Regions from separate parts of the Pseudarthrobacter sp. MOO13 genome, predicted to be linked through region 2. Evidence: riboswitches for the same ligand, from Rfam matches in the RefSeq annotation. Region 2 holds a riboswitch; the other holds the start of a gene.

Region 1 (8,451 bases), 350 kb from region 2:
GGAGCGAGGCAACGGGGAAGGCCGCCTGCTCCCGCGGGTAGGCGCGGTCCCAGTCAGAGCTGACGACGGCGGCCGCAGTGTGGGGTGCGTTGCGCACCGGGGATGCCTCCAGGGTGATGTCGCCGTTGGCCACCTGCTGGATCTCGCCATGAATGGTGATCATGGCCTCGATGAAGCGGTCGATCTCGGCCAGGTCCTCGGACTCGGTGGGCTCCACCATCAGCGTGCCCGCGACGGGGAACGAAAGGGTGGGGGCGTGGAAACCGAAGTCGATCAGCCGCTTGGCCACGTCCTCGGCCGTGACTCCCGTCTTCGCGGTGAGTTCGCGCAGGTCCAGGATGCATTCGTGCGCCACCAGCCCGCCTTCACCGGTGTAGAGGACCGGGAAGTACTCGTTCAGGCGGGACGCGACGTAGTTGGCCGCCAGCAGCGCGGACTTGGTGGCCTCGGTCAGGCCCTCACCGCCCATCAGCTTCACGTACGCCCACGAAATCGGCAGCACGCCGGCCGAACCGAACCGGGACGCCGAGATCGCCACCCCGTGCCCGGGCTCGTGCGCCGCCTTGTTCGCGTCGCCCGGCATGAACGGTGCCAGGTGCGCCTTGGCGGCAACGGGCCCGACGCCGGGTCCCCCGCCGCCGTGCGGGATGCAGAAGGTCTTGTGCAGGTTCAGGTGGGACACGTCCCCGCCGAACTGGCCCGGCTGGGCCAGCCCTACAAGTGCGTTGAGGTTGGCCCCGTCGATGTAGACCTGGCCGCCGGCAGCATGCACAGCGTCACAGACTTCGCGGACATCGGAGTCGTACACGCCGTGGGTGGAGGGGTAGGTGATCATGATGGCCGAGAGGACGTCCTTGTTGGCCTCGATCTTGGCCGTCAGGTCGTCGTGGTCGATCGTCCCGTCAGCGGCGGTGGCAACCACGACCACCTTCATGCCCGCGAGGACGGCGGAGGCGGCGTTGGTGCCGTGCGCCGAGGCTGGGATCAGGCAGACGGTGCGCTGCTGCTCGCCGCGGGATTGGTGGTAGCCGCGGATCGCGAGCAACCCGGCGAGCTCGCCCTGGGAGCCCGCGTTGGGCTGGATGGACACCTGGTCATACCCGGTGATCTCGGCGAGGTCCGCTACCAGGCCGGCGATGAGTTCGCGCCAGCCTTCGGTCTGGGAGTCCGGGGCGAACGGGTGGATCGAGGCGAACTCCGGCCAGGAAATGGCTTCCATCTCGGCCGTGGCGTTCAGCTTCATGGTGCATGAACCCAGCGGGATCATGGTGCGGTCCAGCGCCAGGTCACGGTCCGAGAGCTTGCGGATGTAACGCAGCAGCTGGGTTTCAGACCGGTGCGTGTTGAAGACCGGGTGCTGCAGGTAGGCCGAGGAACGCAAAATAGTGTCGGGCAGTTCGAATCCCTGGGCGTCACCCACCGGACCGGCGCCAAAGGCGACGGCGACGGCGGAAAGTGTTGCCGCCGTCGTCGTCTCATCAACGGAGACGCCCACCGTGTCCGGATCGATGAAGCGCAGGTTGATGCCGCGGGCTTCAGCGGCGGTGATCACCTTGGCGGCCTTGCCCGGAACGCGGACGGTGAGGGTGTCGAAGAAGGAGTCCGTGACCAGTTCGCGGCCCAGTGACGTGAGTGCTGTTGCCAGGACCCTGGCCTTGTGGTGGACGGTCTCTGCGATCGCCTTCAGGCCGTCGGGGCCGTGGTAAACGGCGTAGAAGGAGGACACGATGGCCAGCAGCGCCTGGGCGGTGCAGATGTTGGATGTGGCCTTCTCGCGGCGGATGTGCTGCTCGCGGGTCTGCAAAGCCAGGCGGTAAGCGGGAACGCCGGCATCGTCCTTGGACACCCCAACCAGGCGGCCGGGCAGGGAACGTTCCAGGCCCTTTCGGACGGCCATGTAGGCGGCGTGCGGCCCCCCAAAGAACAACGGCACACCAAAACGCTGGGCCGAGCCGACAGCAATGTCCGCGCCCTGCTCGCCCGGAGGGGTAATCAGGGTCAGGGCCAGCAGGTCCGCAGCCACCGTGACCAGCGCGCCCCGGTCCTTGGCAGCGGTGATCACGGCGGATTGGTCCCACACCCGGCCGGAGACCCCGGGCTGCTGCAGCACGACGCCATTGATGTCGCCCTCGGGCAGGCCCTTGGACAGGTCCGCGACCTCCACCTCGAAGCCCAGCGCCTCCGCACGGCCCCTGACAATAGCGATGGTCTGCGGAAGTACGTCGATGTCCAGGACAGTCTTGCCGTCCTTGGCTGCCGCGGACTTGTTGGCGCGGCGCATCAGGAGCACGGCCTCGGCCACGGCGGTGGCTTCATCCAGCAAGGAAGCGTTGGCTATCGGGAGCGCCGTCAGGTCCTGCACCATGGTCTGGAAGTTCAGCAGCGCCTCAAGCCGGCCCTGCGAGATTTCCGGCTGGTAGGGCGTGTAGGCGGTGTACCAGGCCGGGGATTCCAGGATGTTGCGGCGGATCACCGGCGGCGTCACGGTGTCGTAGTAACCCTGGCCGATCATCTGGACGGCAGTCTTGTTCTTCGCGGCAAGCTTCCGCAGTTCCGTGAGGACTTCAACCTCGCTGAGGGCGTCGGTCAGCTTGAGCGCAGTTTCCTGCCGGATGGACGCGGGGACGGCCACGTCAACCAGGCCGTCCACGCTGTCGTATCCCACGGCCTTGAGCATGGTGTCGACGTCGGCCTGGCGGCGCGCACCGATATGGCGGTCCACGAAGGATGTTGGAAGCGACTGAATCGTCATGAGGAACTCCAGGTCTGGCCGGCCAGGGTGGCACAGCGTGGGATGGGTTCCTCCCCGCTCTGTATTGGACCTGAGAGATTCCGCGTTGCCTGCTGGTGGCAGGGGACCGCTTGCACCGTCGGTGAACCAGGCCGGAGCCTGGTTGCTTTCCAGAGTCGCCTCGCCGTGACGGTACATGGGCCTGAGAGATTCCTGGGGAGGATTTGCTCCTACGGCGCCTGCCCGGTGATTCGCCGGGAGGACTCTCCCGTCACAGCTCGAAAGGCTTATTCAAATGTGGGTGATTCGGCTCACAAGGTATCGGGACGAACCCGTCATTGGCAAATCGGCCAGGTGCGGTGAGGGGCTTGACTGGGCGCGTGACGCCTTCGTTCCCCGCTTGTGTCGGAAGGGGTTTGACATTCGATCGTGACGGACACCACACTGAACCCGGGATTGGCGCCGCCGGTGGCTGGCTCAGCGTATCCGGAGCGGCCTACCAGTCGGCGCCTGTCCCGTGCATGCCCGGCGGCGGCCCAAAAAGCCGCCGACCTCCAACTGAATACGCCTTCGACCTGCGGCGGGAGAGTCCTGCCGGGTACACCCAGCAGGCGCCGTAGGAGCAAACCCTCCCCAGGAAACTCTCAGGCCCACGTACCGCCGCGGACAGGCAACTCTGGAAAGCAGCCGGGCATGACCTTGGCTCACCGACGGTGCAAGCGGCTTTGGCTGCGGAAACTCTCAGGTCCACAACAGAGCGGGGAGGAACCAAATCTTTGCGGCTCCAAAAGCCGCTTTATCGATGGAGTTCCTCATGGCGATTCATCCCCCCACGTCCAACAGCGAACCAGCCCGCGGCCAGGGTGCTGCCACGGCGGCCCGCAGCGGGCCTCCCCACCTGGAACGGCAACTCACCAACCGGCATATCCAGCTCATCGCCATTGGTGGCGCGATCGGCACAGGCCTGTTCATGGGTTCCGGCAAGACCATTTCCGCCGCCGGACCTTCCGTGATCTTCGTGTACATGATCATCGGCTTCATGCTTTTCTTCGTCATGCGGGCCATGGGCGAGTTGCTGCTGAGCAACCTGAACTACAAGTCCTTCAGTGATTTCGCCGCCGACCTCCTGGGTCCGTGGGCAGGCTTCTTCACCGGGTGGACGTACTGGTTCTGCTGGGTGATCACCGGAATCGCGGACGTCATCGCCATCGCCGGGTACTCAAAAGAACTTTGGCCGGCGCTGCCGCTTTGGATCCCGGGCCTGGCCACGGTGGGCATCCTGCTGCTGCTGAACCTCGCCACGGTCAAGGCGTTCGGCGAGACAGAGTTCTGGTTCGCCCTCATCAAGATCGTCGCCATCGCGGCCCTGATCATCGTGGGACTTTTCATGATCTTCACCGGTTTCCAGAGCGACGCGGGCACGGCTAGCTTCACCAACCTGTGGAGCCATGGCGGGTTCTTCCCCAATGAGTTCATGGGCTTTGTGGCCGGATTCCAGATTGCAGTATTCGCCTTCGTGGGCATCGAACTGGTGGGCACCACCGCCGCCGAGGCCAAGAATCCCGAGCGCACGCTGCCCAGGGCCATCAACGCCATCCCCGTCCGCGTGCTGCTCTTCTATGTCGGCGCGCTGGTCATCCTCATGGCAGTCACCCCGTGGACCCAGTTCGCCGCCGGCCACAGCCCCTTCATCGGGATGTTCTCCCTGGCCGGCCTCGGCGCCGCGGCCACGGTGGTCAACCTGGTGGTCCTCACTTCGGCGATGTCCTCTGCGAACTCCGGCATCTACTCCACGTCCCGCATGGTCTTCGGCCTGGCCCAGGAAGGCGACGCCCCCGGTGTCTTCAGCCGGCTCTCCACGAGGAAGGTGCCCAGCAACGCGCTGTTCCTGTCCTGCGTCCTGCTGCTGTCCGGCGTCGTACTCATGTATGCGGGCCAGGATGTTGGCATGGCCTTTGAAATGGTGACCACCGTGTCGGCCGTCTGCTTCGTCTTTGTCTGGTCGATCATCCTCGCGAGCTACATCTCTTTCCGGCGTCGCCGCCCGCACCTGCACGCGGCCTCGAAGTTCAAGATGCCCGGTGGCATCCCCGCCGTGTGGGTGGTGTACGCGTTCTTCGCCTTCGTTCTCTGGGCCCTGACCACCCAGCCCGACACGCTCGCTGCCCTGCTGGTGACTCCCGTCTGGTTCGTCATCCTCGGCGTGGCGTGGGCCATTCTCCGGCGCCGTCCCGCGCACCTGGCCCGCTTCGAGGTCTTCCGGGCCGAGCTTCGGGCCGACGAGGCCGCCGGTCGCCGCGGCGAACGCGCGGACGCAGAAGAGCCGGCCCAAAAAGTGTAAGCATGCTTAGTGTTTATCCACTTAGGATGGGATGACACGGCAGCCACGCGCTGCAGGTCGATTTGAATGAAGGTGACCATGGCCCGGCGCAGCAACCCCGCACTCCGTATCGCACAGGAAACCGCCCATAACGCGATGTTTGACGCCCAGGGCAAGCCCAAGCCCGGCGTTCACAACATGATCCTGAAGGCCGTGCAGATCCAGCGGCCTTTGGTGGTGGGCTACATCCGGAGGCTCCAGAAGAAGCATCCGCGGGCAACAGGCGCGCAGTTGGCAGACATCGCGGAACGCGACTACCTCCGGGCTGTCGCCGGAGGAGGCGCCCTGGTGGGTGCCACCGCCGTCGTCCCCGGCGTTGGAACCGTGGCGTCGCTGGGACTTTCCGCGGCCGCCACCGTTGGCTTCCTGGAAGCCACGGCCCTTTACGCAACGTCGCTGGCTGAACTGCACGGCATCAGGCTGACCAACCCGGAGAAAGCCGGCACCATGGTCATGGCCATCATGCTCGGCGAAGAGGGCACTGCGCTGCTGGGGACCCTCAGCGGCCAGGCAGCCGGCAACAGCGCAGGCAATGCCTGGGGGAGCGTTCTGTCCAAGTCGATGGTGGTGCCGGGATTCGGGAGCGTCCGTAAGCGGATCCAGTCGGCCTTCCTGAAGAACCTCCTGAAGCGGCAGGGCACTGCGTTATTTGGCCGCGCCCTGCCCTTCGGGATAGGGGCTGTTGTGGGTGGAGCCGGTAACCTCATGATGGGCCGCGCAGTGGCCAGGAACGCCCGCGAGGCTTTTGGGCCGATGCCGGACACCATTCCCGGCGAGCTGACCGCCGCTGCCGCGCCGGACAACCTGACGCTGGAAGGCAACACACTTGGATCTCAACGCTGACGTAGGGCAATCATTCGGCTCCTGGACGGCAGGAGGCGATCCGGCGATGTTCCAGATGGCCACCAGCGTAAACGTGGCGTGCGGCCTCCACGCCGGTGACCCCATCACCATGCTGGACAGCTGCAGGGCCGCCTACGAACTGGATGTCACCGTCGGGGCCCAACTCGGCTACCGCGATCTGGCCGGCTACGGCCGCCGCGCGCTGGACATGAGTTTTGATGAGCTCTTCGGTGACGTGCTGTACCAACTGGGGGCGCTCGACGGCGTAGCGCATGCGGTGGGTGCCTCTGTGGACTACGTCAAGCCTCACGGAGCCCTGTATGAAGCGGTGATCCATGACGCCGAGCAAGCCTCCGCCGTGGTGGCGGCCGTCAACGCCTACGATCCCGGCCTGCCCATCCTGGGCTTCCCCGGCTCGGAGCTGCTCAAGCAGGCCAAGGAAGCGGGGCACCCGGTGTTCGTCGAGGCCTTCGCCGACCGTGCCTACCGCGCCGATGGCAGCCTGGTGCCGCTTTCCGAGGACGATGCCGTCCTGTACGACGTCGATGCGGTAGTCGAACGGGCTGTTCGCCTGGCTACGCGAGGCGAAGTGGCGGCCGCGGACGGAACTGTCATTGCGGTCCGGCCGGACTCCCTGTGCATTCACGGTGGGACTCCTGACGCCGTAGAGATGGCGGCCCGGATCAGGGCAGGGCTTGAGGCAGCCGGCGTCGGGCTGGAGTCCTTCGCCTAGGAGCCTGCAGCCGTAGGGCATGCCGGCTTAGCTGCTCCAGCGGCACCGCAGCTGACCGGAATCGGCACCAGTGCCACTTCAGCTGACCGGCGTCACTCTGACCGAACCGAGGTCCCCCCAGCGTCGCATCCGCTGAACCGGGGTCGCCCCAGTGTCACTTCAGCTGACCGGCGTCACTCCGACAGGGCAAACGGCGTTTCGAAGAACTCTGCCCAGAGCGGGTCTTCCGGTGACAGGTCACTGAGGTCTATGAGGTTGGCGTCGTCCGGTTCCCATGGCGGGAGGTCTTCCATGCCTGCCTGTTCGCCGTGGAATTGGATGGGTATTGCATGAGTTCTGGCCGGCAGGGTTCCTGGTGGCCAGTGGGTTGGTTGGGGGTCGTGTTGTTCGGGTTTGTAGTGTCGGCCGGTGGGTGAGGTCCAGCCGGGTGGTTTGTTTTTGGTGGCTGGGTCGGGGTTCCAGGTGCTGTGGTGTTTGAGGCGGTGGTGTCGGGGGCAGAGTTGGGCCAGGTTGTGGGTTCCAGTGGTGCCGCCGTGGTGCCAGGGGTTGAGGTGGTCGGTGTCGTTGTCGGGGGTGTGGTTGGTGCAGCCGGGGAAGGTGCATGTGGTGTCCCGCAGCCGGAGCCATTGTTTGATGGTCTCCGGGAGCCGGTAGCGGGTGCGGCCGATTTCCAGGGGTGCCCCGTCGCGGGGGTCGACCAGGACCCGGTAGAACGATTCCGCCCCGCCGGCGACGAGCTTTCGCGCCATGGATGCCGGGACCGGCCCGAACCCGTCCAGCACGGCCGGGTCCTCCGTGAGGCCCAGCAGCGAGAACACCGGGACCGTGACCAGGACATCCGCCCGCGGCGTGGGGATCTTGCCGATAGCACGGGCATCTGCGGAAGCTTCACCCGGGGCTGTCGCGTTTCCGGTGCCGAGGAGCAGTGACGCGGCGACGTCGGCGCGGAGCTGGGTGAGGGTGCGGGGCTCGTCGGGGGTTTGGAGGCCGCGGGCGGTGGCGGTGCTGCGGTTCCAGATCGCGCACGCGGTGTCCCCGGGCAGGTAGAGGGAGAGCCAGGCCATCCCGTCGTGGTCCGGGGCGTAGTCCATCCGCCGGTCCGCCACCCCCTTGGCGTGGCGTTTTTCCAGGGTTTCGGGGTGGTGGCGTTCCCGCCAGGCCCGGACCTTCGCCCGGAACCGGGACGGGACAAGGTCACCGGGCGCGGCGCGAGCGGGGTTGGGTGCGTCGGGGTCGAAGAAGTGCGCCACCAACCCGGCCGCCCCTGCAGGGGTGAGGCCTTCGGTTTCGTCCGCGACGATCCGGGCGTGCTGCCAGGACACCGCACCCGTGGACAGGGCCTCGACCACAGGGGGCAGGGAGCAGACCCGGCGGGACTGCTCCACCAGCGCCCCGGAAACCCCCGAACTGATGGTGAGGATCCCGGCGATCTCCTCCACCACGGACATCTCCGCGAACGTGCGCTCCTCCACCGGGGCGTCCGGCGGAAGCAGAGCACGCTGGATCTCAACGGCATCCGCCACATCCCGCGCCTTCACCGCCGCCAGCTGGGCCTCCAACCGGGCCACCACCTCCAGCCGCCCCAAGCATGACTCATACCGCCGCTGCAACACATCCACATCAGCGCCAACACCGATACCGGCAGCGAGGGAAACATCCCTCAAAATCAGTGCATCCAGCGCAGCAACAGAGGCAGAAACACCCTCCATCACCACCGCCAGATCCGCACCGATTCCCATAAACACATCATCCAACGGGGCACTG
Region 2 (8,451 bases):
CCTGGAACCGGGCGCGGAGAAGATCCTGGGCGCCCACATGCTGGAGGTCTGCCCCTCGCTCACGGCGTCGAAGCCGCGCCTGGAAATCCACCCGCTGGGCATCGGCGGCAAAGAGGACCCGGTCCGGCTGGTGTTCGACGCCGATGCCTCCCCGGGCGTCGTCCTCGCCCTGTCCGACATGCGGGACCGCTTCCGCCTGGTGGCCAACGCCGTCGACGTGGTTCCCCTGGACCAGCCGCTGCCCAACCTCCCCGTGGCCCGCGCGCTCTGGCAGCCGAAGCCGGACTTCGCCACGTCCGCCGCCGCCTGGCTCACGGCCGGCGCCGCCCACCACACCGTGCTCTCCACCCAGGTGGGCATGGAGGTGTTCGAGGACTTCGCCGAGATCGCCAAGACCGAACTCCTGACCATCGACGAGGGCACCACCATCCGCCAGTTCAAGAAGGACCTGAACTGGAACGCCGCCTACTACAAACTCGCCGGCGGGATCTGATTCCGTGGCGCAGCCCGGCTACCGGCCCCGGCGGCGGCTGCCAAGGCTTGAGGACGTGGCGGGGCTGGCCGGGGTCTCGCACCAAACCGTCTCGCGGGTGGTCAACAAGCACCCCAACGTCAGCAAGGAGACCCGGCACAAGGTGGAAGCGGCGATTGCCGAACTCGGCTACCGCCGCAATACAGCAGCACGCAGCCTGGTCACCCGGCGCTCGCAGACCATCGGCGTCCTGGGCAGCGAGTTGTCGCAGTACGGCCCGGCCAACACCTTGCTGGGAGTTGAACGGGCCGCGCGGGACGCGGGATATTTTGTCAGCGTCGCTGCGCTGCGGGAAGTCGCCAGGGACACCATCCTGGACGCGGTCAGGCACTTCCTGGACCAAGCGGTGGACGGGATAGTCGTGATTGTTCCGCACCTGGCCACGTTGGCGGCCTTGGCGGAACTCGCTATCGGAGTGCCGGTAGTGGCCGTGGGGTCCGACGGGAATGACGCCGTTGGCGGTGTCCGGGTGGACCAGCGCAAGGGAGCCGAACTGGCCGTCCGGCACCTCATAGCGCAGGGCCACCGCCGGATCGGGCATGTCGCCGGGCCGCAGGACTGGATTGACGCCGTGGCGCGGTCCGACGGCTGGCGTTCCGCCCTGGAAGCCGCCGGGCTCGAGGCGGATCTCCTGGTCGAGGGAGACTGGAGTGCGGGCAGCGGCTACGCCGTTGGCCGTCGGCTGGCTGCTGACCGGCGCGCCACGGCCCTCTTCGTGGGCAACGACCAGATGGCATTGGGGATCCTGCGCGCCCTGAACGAAGCAGGCTTGGATGTGCCGACGGACGTTTCCCTGGTGGGCTTCGACGACCAGCCCGAATCGGCATACTTCAGCCCTCCGCTGACCGTGGTCCGGCAGGACTTCGAAGAACTGGGCCGGCGCTGCATGGACATGATGCTCGGGGTACTCGGCGGTGCGGAAGGGCCCAGGACGCTGGTGGTGGAACCTGAGCTCATCCTGCGCAGCAGCACGGCCCCGCCCTGCTGAAGCAGCAGGAAGGCTGGAATTAATCCGGGGGAGACCGCCGCGAAACGTGGCCACAACAATTGCTGCGTAGGTTTCAGGCATGATGGCTACCTTGCTCACCCGGCTCCGCGACTGGGCCATTGCTACCTTTACCTGCGAATCAGAGTCCGAGGCCGCCGGCGCCATGGCCGATGCCACCCGGTGGGGGTGGCTTCCCGCCTTGAGTGGAGTCTCCGTCGGCGCCGACCATGCCCGCTCCGAACACCTGGGAAGGGTGTCCGGCGGCAACTGAATGTCTGCTTGGCCACACTATTGCGCCGGGGCCCGGATGATGCCCTAAACTGCTTCACTGAGGTGCCTGAAATGGCGCTGTGCAGCAACGAAAGTGAACATGCTAATGGCTACCGATTACGATGCTCCACGCAAGCAGGAAGAGGAGTCTCCCGCTGACTCCCTGGAGGCCCTCCAGGCGTCCCGGAGCGGCAACGCGCAGACCGCAGTCATCGATGTCGACGAGAATGACACCGCTGAAGGCATCGACCTCCCCGGCGCCGATCTGTCCAACGAGGAACTCACCGTCATTGTGGTTCCCGAGCAGTCCGACGAGTTCACCTGCTCGTCCTGCTTCCTGGTCCGCCACCGGTCACAGGTGGCCCGCGAAAAGGACGGCCTGAAGTACTGCCGCGACTGCGAAGGCTGAGCCCCACCCGTTCTTCCCGGCGCCGGTTGCCCCTCCGGGGCGGCCGGCGCTGCTGTGTCTCCGGCCGCCGTCGTTACCAAAATACCCCTCCGTGACAACGGAAAAGGTGCCGTGCCCGGTTGGGGGCACGGCACCTTTTCGTGAACGCTTCGCCCTATTCCGGGACTACCAGGGCGGGCGTATCCTTCTTGAGCGTTTCGCCGCGGAAGAAGCCCGGGTGCGTGCGGGACATGACCAGCATGACGACGGCGCCCAGGGCCAGGATGCCTACGCCCAGGATGAACACCAGGCCCACGCCGAAGACCTCGGAACCGCTGCCGAACTCGGGCGCCAGGCTGTCCACGGCGGTCTGGACGAAGACCACGAACAACCCCACGCCGCCCACCACCGGGCAGACCAGCCTGAACACGAAGTGGCGCACACTGTTGAACAGGCTGTGCCGGAAATACCAGGTGCAGGCCAGTGCGGTGAGGCCGTAGTAGAAGCAGATCATCAGGCCCAGCGCCAGGATGGTGTCGTTCAGGACGTTGTCGCTGACCACATGCATCACCGCGTAGAACCCGGCGGAGACGACGCCGGCCGCAATGGTGGCGAAGCCCGGCGTTGCGAACTTCCGGCTGATCCGGCTGAAGGGTTCCGGCAGGGCGCCGTAGTGGGCCATCGCCAGCAGGCTGCGGGACGGTGACATGAACGTGGACTGCAGGGAAGCAGCCGAGCTGGAGAGCACCGCCAGGGACATCAGGATGGCGAACGGGCCCATGATGGGAGAGGCCAGCGCCGTGAAGATGTTCTCGTGGTTCTCGGCGTTGTTCAAGCCGTTGCCGGTATCTCCCACGCCGGCGAACATCATGGTGGCGATGCTGACCAGGAGGTAGATGGCCAGGACGATGACCGCGGTGAGGGTGCCTGCCACGCCGGCGGTCTTTTTGCCGTTGGCGGTTTCCTCATTGACCGTCAGGCAGACGTCCCAGCCCCAGTACACGAAGATCGACAGGGAGATGCCGGCGGCAACCTGGCCGAAGGTCTCGATTTTGGTGACGTCGAACCAGTCCCAGCTGAACGGGATGGCGGTCTCCGAGGTGGACCAGTTGGCGAATGCCATGGCGACGAAGAGGCCCAGCACCAGCAGCTGGAATCCCACCAGGCTGTACTGCACCATTTTGGTGGTGTGCATGCCGCGGTAGCTGACCCAGACGGCCAGTGCCACGAACACGAAGCACGTGACGACGTTGAGCGCCTTGTTGTCCGCCAGGTCTGCCAGCTCGGCGGAGCCTGTGACCTGGGACAGGAAGAGATAGAAGAAGTCGACGGCGACGCCGGCCAGGTTGGACAGCACGATGATGTTGGCGGCGAGCAGGCCCCAGCCACCCATCCAGCCGATCCAGGGGCCGAACGCTTTGGTGACCCAGGTAAAGGTGGTGCCGCTGTCCGGGGAATCGGCGTTGAGTTCCCGGTAGGCGAGCGAGACCAGGATCATGGGGATGAAACCGATCAGGAAGATGACTGGCAGTTGGAGCCCGGCTTCGTTGACGGTGGGTCCAAGTGCGCTGGTAAGCGTGTAGGCGGGGGCAATGGTTGAGATGCCCAGGACGACGACGGCCAGCAGGCCGAGCTGCCCGCCCTTGAGTCCCTTGGCGCTGACGCCGCCCGTGGACGGTGCGTGGGCGTGGGGGCCGGATTTGGAGGTACTGGTGCGGATTGTCTCTGTCATGGCACCACTTTCTGAAAGGCTGTGAGACGGAGGTCACTATATGAATGGCGTTCATTTAGTATGAGGGTGCCGGCCCTGTGATGCAAGACGCAATATGAACCACATTCGTATATGACTGATTTCCTCAATTAGTAAGCTCACTGAGAAATTTCCGGATTGCCGGCCGCGGGGCAGCCCACGGCTGGTAGCGTCAGCCATATTGGACCACTTGAGGAGGATGCATGAAAGCTTCACCGACACTGACCAACAACCTGCAGGCAGTCCTGGCCGACCTGATCGAACTCCACATCCAGGGCAAGCAGGCGCACTGGAACATCGTGGGCACCAACTTCCGCGACCTGCACCTCCAGCTCGATGAGATTGTTGACGCTGCCCGCCAGTTCGCCGACGATACTGCCGAGCGGATGCGCGCCCTGCACGCCCTCCCGGACGGCCGCAGCTCCACCGTTGCCGAAACCACCAGCCTGGCCCAGTTCCCTGACGGGCTGATCAGCACTGCGGACGCCATTGAGCGGATCGTTGCCGCCATGGAAGCCGCTGTGGGCACCATGCGCAAGGTCCACGACGAGGTGGATGAGGAAGATCCCACCTCCGCGGACCTTTTGCACGAGTTCATCGCCCGGCTCGAGCAGTTTGCCTGGATGGTGCAGGCTGAAAACATGAAGCCAACCGCCAAGGTGACCACTGCCGACTCCAAGTAGGCCGAGCGTCCCGCACGAGGGCGCCCGGTACCGGAACTCATCCGGCGCCGGGCGCCCTTTGCGGTCCCCGTGCGGTCAGGTGGCCTTGGGTACCTTCCGCAGCACGACGGCGGCGAGGACTGCCGCCGTCGCCATCAGTACCAGCCCAATTGCCGCCGTGATGTGCACGCCGGAATCGAACGCCGCCGCCGCAGCGTCCCGGACCGCGTCCGCCAGCGGACCGGGCAGGACGGCGGCCGCTTCCATGGCGCCGGCCAGCGTTTCCCCCGCGTTGTGCAACGAGGCGCCCGGGAGCATGCCATCCAATCCGGCCGGGAGGCGCAGGTTGTGCTGGTAGGAGGCCGTCAGGATGGAGCCAAGGACGGCCGTCCCCAGCAGTGAGCCCACCTCGTAGCCGGTTTCGGAGATCGCCGCGGCGGCCCCTGACTTTTCCGGCGGCGCGGAGCCGAGGATGAGGTCATTCGAAATGGTCTCCGCCGTCCCCACGCCCATCGCCAGGACCAGGAGCGCTGCCAGCAGCAGCGCGGGTCCGCCGTCGTGGTTTCCAAACGCCACCAGGGTGTATCCCGTGGCGCTGAACGCCAGCCCCGCCGCTACCACGTACCCAGGGCGGACCTTGCGAACCAGCGGCACCACCACCAAGCCGGCCGCCACCGTGGCTGCCAGCGCCGGAATCATCGCCACGCCCGCCGCTGACGGGCTCAGGCCCTCAAGGAGCTGGAGGTGCTGGGCAAGGAACAGGATGAAGCCGTTGAAGGAAAACAGGGCCAGGATGTTGGCGCTGATGGCCATGCTGAACACCCGGTTCCGGAACAGCGACATATCCAGCAGGGGGTGTTCCAGGCGGTGCTGGCGCCGCACGAACACCACGCCCATCGCCAGGCCGAACGCCATGCTGCTAAGGCCCGCCAGGCCCGGACCTTCGGTGGCAACATCCTTGATGCCGTAGACCATGGGGACCATCACCAGCATGGACAACAGGATGCTCGGGACGTCCACTCTTCCCGGCGACGGGTCCTTGGATTCCGGGATCAAAGTCCGGCCCAGTGCCAGCAGGGGAACCATCAGGGGCACCGCCACCAGGAACACGGCGCCCCACCAGAAATGCTCCACCAGCCAGCCGCCGAAGATCGGCCCCAAGGCTGCGCCGCCGGAGAATCCGGCAGCCCAGATGGCGACGGCCATCCGCCGGCGGTTGGGCTCCGGGAAGATGTTGCGGATCAGCGACAAGGTGGAGGGCATCAGCATCGCCCCGAAGAACCCCAGTGCGGCCCGTCCGGCGATCAGCCACTCCGCGGAGGGCGCAAAAGCCGTTGCGGCGGACAATCCGGCAAAGCCCGTGCTGCCGATAATGAGCAACCGGCGCCGCCCAATCCTGTCGCCAAGGCTTCCCATCGATACCAGGAGACCGGCCAATACCAGTGGATAAGCGTCAATAATCCACAACACGTGCACGCCGGAGGGTTCCAGGGCGCGGGTGATGGCGGGCAGGGCGAATGTCAGGGCGGTATTGTCCACGGCGACGAGCAGTACCGGGAACATCAGCAGCCCCAGTGCGAGCCAGTCGCGCCGCGGGGACCGCCCGGCCGCTCCGCCGCTGCGTGCAGGCGCCGAGGTCGAAGGGGAAGTCGTCATAAAATAACTATACCGTCCAGACGGTACAGTTTAAAACCTTGCCGTTTCCCTTTTCGACGCCGGCGGAAGGCATGATGGGAAGCATGCCCCGAAAGCCTGTAGCCCGTGATGCGGTCCTTGACGCCTTCGAAACCCTCTTGATCGACGTGGGGGAGCGGGCGGCCACGCTCGACGCGGTGGCCAAAAAGGCAGGCGTGTCCAAGGGGGGACTGCTGTACCACTTCCCCAACAAGGAAGCGCTCATCGAAGTGCTGCTGGACCGCCTGGACGGGCTGGCCAAAGAGGACGCCGACGCCATGGCCGCGGCCGCCGAGGGGGCGGCGGCCTACTTCATCCGCTCCTCCGTCTGGGCGGACACTCCGCTGGACCGGGCCATCGTTGCCGCCACCAGGCTGGCGGAAGTGGCGCACCAGGAAACGCGGCGCCGTTTCGCGGCCATCCAGCAGCGGTGGCTGGACGAGATCGCGGCCGACGTGGGGCCGGGGCTGGCCAAAGCGGTCTTGTATATGGGGGACGGGCTGTATTTCAACGCCATGTTGTCCGTGGGTCCGGCGCCGCAAGGGGGAGCGGCGGCTGACGTGGAGGAACTCCTGGCGGCCCTTGAGCGGCTTCGCAGGTAGCCTCCGCCATTTGCCGGGAAGGGTTGCGGCATAGGACAATGGAATGTTGTGAGGGCTGTCACCGGCCCGCATGATCCAGCACATGGCTGGTTTACAAGTGAATAGCCTTTGATCTGCGGCGGGAGAGTTCTGCCGGTGTACAGGCAGGCGCCGTAGGAGCAAATCCTCCCCAGGAATCTCGCAGGCCCCCGTACCGCCGCGGCGAGGCGCCTCTGGAAAGCAGCAGGCGGTTCCCATGACCCCCAATCGGGGATTCGGAGCCGGTGTGCTCACCGACGGTGCAAGCGGGTCCTGCCAGGCAGGCACCGCGGAAACTCTCAGGTCCAATACAGAGCGGGGAGGAACCCGAATCGCTGTGGCGTACCCTGCGCCGCCTGAGTAAATGGAGTTCCTTCGTGCCGGTTAGCCCAGCCTCCACCACTTTCGTCGACCGCCATATCGGTGCGCGCCGCCAGGCCGACGTCGATACCATGCTCAAAGCCGTTGGCTACGACACTGTCGACTCACTGGTTGACACCGCCGTCCCCAAGGTCATCCGTCAGGAATCTGCCCTTCGTCTGCAGGACGCCCTCAGCGAGGTTGAAGTCCTCACGGAACTGCGGAAGCTTGCCGCCAAGAACAAGACGGCAGTCCAGATGATCGGCCAGGGCTACTACGACACCGTGACGCCGCCGGTGATCCGCCGCAACATCCTGGAATCCCCGGCCTGGTACACCGCCTACACCCCGTACCAGCCGGAAATCTCGCAGGGCCGGCTCGAGGCACTGCTGAACTTCCAGACCATGGTGCAGGACCTGGTGGGACTGCCCATCGCCAACGCCTCGCTGCTGGATGAAGCCACCGCCGTGGCCGAGGCCGTGCTCCTGATGCGCCGCGCCAACAAGTCCGCGGGAGCGAAGGACGGCAAGACGGTCCTGGACATCGACGTTCTTCCGCAGACCATCGCCATCGTGCAGGGTCGCGCCGAGGCGCTGGGCTTCGAGGTGGAGGTCGCGGACCTGTCCAAGGGCCTGCCGGAGGGTGCCATCAATGGCGTCGTGCTGCAGCAGCCCGGCGCCTCCGGCCGGGTGTGGGACCAGTCCGCCGTCATTACCGCTGCCAAGGACCGCGGCGCGCTGGTTACGGTGGCTGCGGACCTGCTGGCCCTGACACTGATCACACCTCCGGGCGAGCAGGGCGCGGACATTGCCGTTGGCTCGGCCCAGCGCTTTGGTGTGCCGTTGTTCTTTGGGGGGCCGCACGCCGCCTACATGGCTGTCCGCAAGGGCCTGGAACGTTCCCTGCCCGGCCGCCTGGTTGGGGTGTCCAAGGACGACGCCGGCGTTCCCGCTTACCGCCTGGCTTTGCAGACCCGCGAGCAGCACATCCGCCGCGAGAAGGCCACGTCCAACATCTGCACCGCCCAGGCGCTGCTGGCCATCGTTGCGTCCATGTACGCGGTATACCACGGCCCGGACGGGCTGAAGGCGATCGCGGAAACGACGCATGGCCACGCCCGTACCCTCGCCGCGGCGCTCAAGGCCGCCGGCCTGGATGTCCTGCACACTTCCTTCTTCGACACCCTGACGGTCCGTGTTGCCGGCCG

Evidence for each region. Region 2 has a riboswitch for glycine ahead of gcvP (aminomethyl-transferring glycine dehydrogenase). Riboswitches for the same ligand answer to the same signal wherever they lie in the genome.
Region 1: linked by a shared signal. The riboswitch ahead of cycA (D-serine/D-alanine/glycine transporter) and the one ahead of gcvP (aminomethyl-transferring glycine dehydrogenase) in region 2 are both predicted to bind glycine.

Annotation. Positions count from the first base shown of each region.
Region 1 covers NZ_CM177848.1:3,662,314-3,670,764, reverse strand. Annotated here, with positions in the region: gene gcvP (aminomethyl-transferring glycine dehydrogenase) at 1-2,752, opposite strand, end outside; glycine riboswitch at 2,912-3,012, opposite strand; glycine riboswitch at 3,303-3,401, shown strand; glycine riboswitch at 3,402-3,497, shown strand; gene cycA (D-serine/D-alanine/glycine transporter) at 3,546-5,072, shown strand; gene AC4EEO_RS16755 (hypothetical protein) at 5,151-5,954, shown strand; gene AC4EEO_RS16750 (LamB/YcsF family protein) at 5,938-6,687, shown strand; gene AC4EEO_RS16745 (HNH endonuclease signature motif containing protein) at 6,861-8,426, opposite strand.
Region 2 covers NZ_CM177848.1:3,314,635-3,323,085, reverse strand. Annotated here, with positions in the region: gene araA (L-arabinose isomerase) at 1-493, shown strand, start outside; gene AC4EEO_RS15160 (LacI family DNA-binding transcriptional regulator) at 498-1,520, shown strand; gene AC4EEO_RS15155 (hypothetical protein) at 1,600-1,791, shown strand; gene AC4EEO_RS15150 (DUF4193 domain-containing protein) at 1,897-2,199, shown strand; gene AC4EEO_RS15145 (APC family permease) at 2,354-3,910, opposite strand; gene AC4EEO_RS15140 (Dps family protein) at 4,132-4,611, shown strand; gene AC4EEO_RS15135 (MFS transporter) at 4,687-6,246, opposite strand; gene AC4EEO_RS15130 (TetR/AcrR family transcriptional regulator) at 6,330-6,866, shown strand; glycine riboswitch at 6,976-7,072, shown strand; gene gcvP (aminomethyl-transferring glycine dehydrogenase) at 7,262-8,451, shown strand, end outside.